2 regions of the Streptomyces sp. NPDC023573 genome follow, and region 2 is predicted to be linked to the other one. Evidence: predicted binding sites of a transcription regulator. Region 2 holds the regulator's gene; the other holds the start of a gene.
What was found. Region 2 encodes HrcA, which represses chaperone genes, less so after heat shock. Its sites were predicted from a motif close to TTNGCACTCNGNNNNNCNGAGTGCNAA; they were not measured.
Positions count from the first base shown of each region.

Region 1 (3,409 bases), on a different contig from region 2:
CGCCAACTGACACCCGAGACCGAAGGAAGGCACCCACATGAGCGTCAAGGTCCGTATCCCCACCATCCTCCGCACCTACACGGGCGGTCAGGCCGAGGTCCCGGCGGAGGGTGCGACCCTCTCCGAGGTCATCGCGTCCCTGGAGCAGAACCACCCGGGCATCGGCGCCCGCGTCCTGGACGACCAGGGCAAACTGCGCCGCTTCGTCAACGTGTACGTCAACGACGACGACGTGCGCTTCGAGGGCGGCCTGGACGCGGTCACCCCGGACGGCGCGGGCGTGTCGATCATTCCGGCCGTCGCCGGAGGCTGATCGCCCCCGGGGTCACAGGACGCCCGACCGCATGACGTGAGCACAGTGGCCCTCTCCGCCGGAAAGCGGAGGGGGTCATTCTGCATGGTTGAGCACGGTACAGTTTGGGAAGTCCCCGCAGCTGCCCGTGCCGCCCGCATATGAGAATGCGCCCGGCCGCGACAAGAAGCAGCCAAAGTAAGTGAACTCCTTGCGGCATAAGTGGCCTTTGTCAGGCCCGACTTGTCCTGGAATCTTGTGAGTTCCCCCATTGCGGGCGGTCGCCTGTGCCCAGAATTCTCGTCCGATTGACCTGTTGCAGAGGGCAGTTGGGCAGATACATTCGGCCGCGGTCGACGCGTTCCGGCGCACGCCACCCTCTCCTGTCGGAGGGTGAGTTCTGACCCGGGCCCGCGAAGTGCGGCGCTCGTGCAAGGGCCAGTAATAGGGGAGTTAGGCATGGCTCAGGGCACCGTCAAGTGGTTCAACGCGGAGAAGGGGTACGGCTTCATCGCGGTCGACGGTGGTGCGGATGTTTTCGTCCACTACAGCGCGATCCAGATGGACGGGTACCGCACCCTCGAAGAGGGTCAGCGAGTTGAATTCGAGATCTCGCAGGGCCAGAAGGGGCCGCAGGCGGACATGGTCAAGCTCGCCGTCGGCTGAGCTCGGCGCGGTCGTCCGACGACACTACTCACGCACGTGAGGCCCGTACCCCGGCCAGGGGTACGGGCCTCACGTGCGTCCGCACACCCCTCCAGGTTGTCCACATCCCGAGGCGGACGCTTGCACTCGAAGGGGTCGAGTGCTAATCATTGGCGTTAGCACTCTCCAGGTGAGAGTGACAGAAACTTGGACCGGGCCGGTGAGGCCCGCAGGCCCAGTGGGGCAAGGAACCACTGAGCACGCTGGCCGTCCGTCGCGGGCGCCACTCGGTCCGGAGAATCCACCCCTGTCCGGGAGGACCACTTCACATGGCCAAGATCATCGCGTTCGACGAGGAGGCACGGCGCGGTCTCGAGCGCGGGATGAACCAGCTCGCCGACGCCGTCAAGGTCACCCTCGGCCCCAAGGGCCGTAACGTCGTCCTCGAGAAGAAGTGGGGCGCGCCCACGATCACCAACGATGGTGTTTCCATCGCCAAGGAGATCGAGCTCGAGGACCCGTACGAGAAGATCGGTGCGGAGCTGGTCAAGGAGGTCGCCAAGAAGACGGACGACGTCGCCGGCGACGGTACGACCACCGCCACCGTTCTCGCCCAGGCGCTCGTCCGCGAGGGCCTGCGCAACGTCGCCGCGGGAGCCAACCCGATGGCTCTGAAGCGTGGCATCGAGAAGGCCGTCGAGGCCGTCTCCGCCGCTCTGCTGGAGCAGGCGAAGGACGTGGAGACCAAGGAGCAGATCGCTTCGACGGCCTCCATCTCCGCCGCCGACACCGAGATCGGCGCCAAGATCGCCGAGGCGATGGACAAGGTCGGCAAGGAAGGCGTCATCACCGTCGAGGAGTCCCAGACCTTCGGTCTGGAGCTCGAGCTCACGGAGGGTATGCGCTTCGACAAGGGCTACATCTCGGCCTACTTCGCCACCGACATGGAGCGTATGGAGTCGTCCTTCGACGACCCGTACATCCTGATCGTCAACTCCAAGATCAGCAACGTGAAGGACCTCCTTCCGCTGCTCGAGAAGGTCATGCAGTCGGGCAAGCCGCTGCTGATCATCGCGGAGGACGTCGAGGGCGAGGCTCTGTCGACCCTGGTCGTCAACAAGATCCGTGGCACCTTCAAGTCCGTCGCCGTCAAGGCTCCGGGCTTCGGTGACCGCCGCAAGGCCATGCTCGGCGACATCGCCATCCTCACCGGTGGCACCGTCATCTCCGAGGAGGTCGGTCTCAAGCTCGAGAACGCCGGTCTCGACCTGCTCGGCACCGCTCGCAAGGTCGTCATCACCAAGGACGAGACGACCATCGTCGACGGTGGCGGCGAGAGCGACCAGGTCCAGGGTCGCGTCAAGCAGATCCGTGCCGAGATCGAGAACTCCGACTCGGACTACGACCGCGAGAAGCTCCAGGAGCGCCTCGCGAAGCTGGCCGGCGGCGTGGCCGTCATCAAGGCCGGCGCCGCCACCGAGGTGGAGCTCAAGGAGCGCAAGCACCGCATCGAGGACGCGGTGCGCAACGCCAAGGCCGCCGTCGAGGAGGGCATCGTCGCCGGTGGTGGCGTGGCTCTGCTCCAGGCCTCGGCCGTCTTCGAGAAGCTCGACCTGACCGGTGACGAGGCCACGGGCGCCAACGCCGTGAAGCTCGCGCTGGAGGCCCCGCTCAAGCAGATCGCCGTCAACGGTGGTCTCGAGGGTGGCGTCATCGTCGAGAAGGTGCGCAACCTGCCGATCGGTCACGGCCTCAACGCCGCGACCGGCGAGTACGTCGACATGATCGCCGAGGGCATCATCGACCCGGCGAAGGTCACGCGCTCCGCTCTGCAGAACGCCGCGTCCATCGCCGCGCTCTTCCTCACCACCGAGGCCGTCATCGCCGACAAGCCGGAGAAGGCCTCCGCGGCCGCTCCGGGCGGCATGCCGGGCGGTGACATGGACTTCTGATCCTCGGATCAGCAGCTCCAGGCAGTACCGCGGTATCCGTACGACGCCGGCCCCCGGGATTCGTTCCCGGGGGCCGGCGTCGTCGTTGTCGCCGCTGCGCGGCGCTCTGGTGGGGCCGGGTCAGGACCCGTCGGTGTTCGACGGGCCGAAGAACTCGATCTCGGCGATGGCCACCTGCTTGTCCGAGGACGCGGCGTGGGCCGACTCCACGGTGAAGCGCACCTTGACGGCATCGCCGACGCGGAAGGCCCGCCGCTGGCCGCCGGTGCCCTGGTCCAGGGTCAGCCGGCGGGTCGTCTGCTTTCCGTCCTTCGTCGTGATCGTCGCCTTGAGGCGCTGCGGCAGCGCGGACTTGTTGAGGTCGTCGGCCTTGACGGAGACGCCCGGCGTGATGATCACGTCCAGCAGCCGGGTCGGCTGGTCGAAGCGGGCCTCGATCCACTCGCCCTCACCGGACTGGTCGACTCCGGGGCCCCACCACGTGTTGTTCACCTTGTCGAAGGCGAGCTGCGGCTTGTGG
Region 1 is NZ_JBVHKB010000002.1:723,360-726,768, reverse strand. It holds gene thrC (threonine synthase) at 1-10, shown strand, start outside; gene ACZ32T_RS09925 (MoaD/ThiS family protein) at 38-313, shown strand; gene ACZ32T_RS09920 (cold-shock protein) at 752-958, shown strand; gene groL (chaperonin GroEL) at 1,267-2,889, shown strand; gene ACZ32T_RS09910 (NADase-type glycan-binding domain-containing protein) at 3,010-3,409, opposite strand, start outside.
Region 1: a site for HrcA is predicted at 1,078-1,104, ahead of groL (chaperonin GroEL). Genes of this name have one in related genera too.

Region 2 (3,409 bases):
GACAGGGTTCAGCGGCCGTTGAAGGCGTCCTTCAGACGGGAGAAGAGCCCCTGCTGCCCGGGCTGGAACTGACCGGTGGGCCGCTCCTCGCCACGCAGCTTGGACAGCTCCCGCAGGAGGCGCTCCTGCTCGGGGTCCATCTTCGTCGGGGTCAGGACCTCGACGTGCACGATCAGGTCGCCGCGCCCGCCGCCACGCAGGTGCGTGATGCCGCGCCCGTGCAGCGGGACCGACTGGCCGGACTGGGTGCCCGGCCTGATGTCGATCTCCTCCAGCCCGTCGAGCGTCTCCAGCGGCACCTGGGTGCCGAGCGCCGCGGCCGTCATCGGGATGGTGACCGTGCAGTGCAGGTCGTCGCCGCGCCGCTGGAACACGGCGTGCGAGACCTCGTGGATCTCGACGTACAGGTCGCCGGCGGGGCCGCCGCCGGGGCCGACCTCGCCCTCGCCCGCGAGCTGGATCCGGGTGCCGTTGTCGACACCGGCGGGGATCTTCACGGTGAGGGTGCGCCGCGAGCGGATGCGGCCGTCACCGGCGCACTCGGGGCAGGGGGTCGGCACGACCGTGCCGAAGCCCTGGCACTGCGGGCAGGGCCGCGAGGTCATGACCTGGCCGAGGAAGGACCTCGTGACCTGGGAGACCTCGCCACGGCCGCGGCACATGTCACAGGTCTGCGCGGAGGTGCCGGGTGCGGCGCCCTCGCCACTGCAGGTCGTACAGACGACCGCCGTGTCGACCTGGATGTCCTTGGTCGTGCCGAAGGCCGCCTCGTTGAGGTCGATCTCCAGGCGGATCATGGCGTCCTGGCCGCGACGGGTCCGCGAACGGGGCCCGCGCTGTGCGGCGTTGCCGAAGAACGCGTCCATGATGTCGCTGAAGTTGCCGAAGCCGCCGGCTCCGAACCCTCCAGCGCCACCGCCGCCGCCCGACTGGGACAGCGGGTCGCCACCGAGGTCGTAGACCTGCTTCTTCTGCGGGTCCGACAGAACCTCGTAAGCGGCGTTGATCTCCTTGAACCGCTCCTGGGTCTTCGGATCCGGGTTGACATCCGGGTGCAGCTCGCGGGCGAGCCGACGGAATGCCTTCTTGATCTCGTCCTGAGATGCGTCGCGGCGCACGCCTAGTACGGCGTAGTAGTCCGTGGCCACTTACGAATCCGCCAGGATCTGTCCGACGTAACGTGCCACTGCGCGTACCGCTCCCATCGTTCCGGGGTAGTCCATGCGGGTCGGTCCGACCACGCCGAGTTTGGCGACTGCCTCGTCGCCCGAACCGTAGCCGACCGCGACGACGGACGTGGAGTTGAGGCCCTCGTGGGCGTTCTCGTGCCCGATCCGTACGGTCATGCCTGAGTCCGTTGCCTCACCGAGCAGCTTCAGCAGCACGACCTGCTCCTCCAATGCCTCCAGCACCGGCCGGATCATCACAGGGAAGTCGTGCCCGAAACGGGTGAGATTGGAGGTGCCGCCGATGATCAGCCGCTCCTCCGTTTCTTCGACCAGAGTCTCGAGGAGGACGGAGAGGACCGTCGATACGGTTCCCCGGTCCTCGGTCTCGAAGGACTCCGGCAGGTCCTGCACCAGCCGCGGGACGTCCGCGAAGCGTCGTCCGACGACCCGGCTGTTGAGCCGGGCCCGCAGATCCGCCAGCGAGGTGTCACCGAACGGCGCGGGACAGTCGATCATACGCTGTTCGACCCGGCCCGTGTCCGTGATCAGGACGAGCATCAGGCGGGCCGGAGCCAGCGACAGCAGCTCCACGTGCCGGACCGTCGACCGGGTCAGCGAGGGGTACTGCACGACGGCGACCTGCCTGGTCAGCTGCGCGAGCAGCCGGACCGTGCGGCCCACGACGTCGTCGAGGTCGACCGCGCCGTCGAGGAAATTCTGAATGGCCCTGCGCTCCGGCGACGACAGGGGCTTGACGCCCGCGAGCTTGTCGACAAAGAGACGGTAGCCCTTGTCCGTCGGAATGCGCCCCGCACTCGTGTGAGGCTGGGCGATGAAGCCCTCGTCCTCCAGCACCGCCATGTCGTTGCGGACAGTCGCCGGGGAGACCCCGAGGCTGTGCCGCTCCGTGAGCGCCTTGGAGCCGACGGGCTCCTCGGTGCCGACATAGTCCTGAACGATGGCGCGCAGCACTTCGAGTCTGCGTTCGCTGAGCACCGCGCACACCTCCAGCTGTGGTTCTTCGGCGTCTGCCTGGCACTCTGTGCGTTCGAGTGCCAGCAATCCCCCCGGTCAGTGTACGGGGGCGGGGTGGGCCCGGGGCAAGGGCGACCGGCCACGCCGTCGTGGGACCGCGCAGGTCGTTGCCGATAGCGTCGTCGTATGGACGTCTCTTGGGAAGAGTTCGGCTGGGAGCGGTTGGGCAACGCTACGGGGCGGCGGCGCCTCCCCGTCTGGGACGCGACCGCCGCGCTGGTGGCGGGGCCGGACGGTGCGCTGCTCTACGACACCGGCGCGACGCTCCGCGAGGGGGCCGGACTGCGCACCCAGGCCGAGGGCCTGCTGGGCCGCAGGGTGACGCATATCGCACTGAGCCATCCGCACTTCGACCATGTGCTGGGCACCGCCGCCTTCTCCGGGGCGGAGGTCTACGGGGCGGTCGGCACGGCGGAGCTGCTGGGGCGGGGTGCCGAGGAGCTGCGCGCCGACGCGCTGCGGCACGGGATGAGCGAGGCGGACGCCACGGCGGCCACGGACGCCCTGGTGGCCCCGCGGCACCAGGTGAGCGGCGAGTGGACGCTCGATCTCGGCGGCGGCTTCCAGGTGCTGCTGGCCAATGTGGGGCCCGGTCACAGCGGCCACGACCTCGTGGTGCTGGTACCGGGCTCGCCCGTCGTGGTGCTTTGCGGCGATCTGGTCGAGGAGTCCGGCGAACCGCAGGCGGGCCGGGACGCGGTCCCCTCCCACTGGCCGGCCGCGCTGGACCGGCTGCTGGAGCTGGGTGGCGAGGACGCGCTGTACGTGCCGGGGCACGGGGCGGTGGTGGACGCGGCGTTCGTCCGGGCGCAGCGTGAGCACCTGGCGGTCCGGTTCGGCGTGTCGTGAACGCTGCCCCGATTATCGTGCTGCCATGCGCAGCTACCAGCCGGATCTGACCCCGCCGTGGAAGAAGTCCGCCCCCGCCCCCGAGGTCCCCGCCGAGCCCGGTCTGGTGGTCGAGGAGGCCGTCACCGGCTTCTGCGGGGCGGTGATCCGGTGTGAGAAGACGGCCCAGGGGCCGACGGTCACCCTGGAGGACCGCTTCGGCAAGCACCGGGTCTTCCCGATGGAGCCGCGCGGCTTCCTGCTGGAGGGCCGGGGTGTCACCCTGGTGCGCCCGTCGGCCGCCGGTCCCGCCCGGCCCGCGCGTACGGCCTCCGGTTCGGTGGCGGTGCCCGGGGCGCGGGCGAGGGTCGCCCGGG
Region 2 is NZ_JBVHKB010000001.1:830,706-834,114, forward strand. It holds gene dnaJ (molecular chaperone DnaJ) at 9-1,148, opposite strand; gene hrcA (heat-inducible transcriptional repressor HrcA) at 1,149-2,165, opposite strand; gene ACZ32T_RS03815 (MBL fold metallo-hydrolase) at 2,331-3,053, shown strand; gene ACZ32T_RS03820 (DUF3097 domain-containing protein) at 3,079-3,409, shown strand, end outside.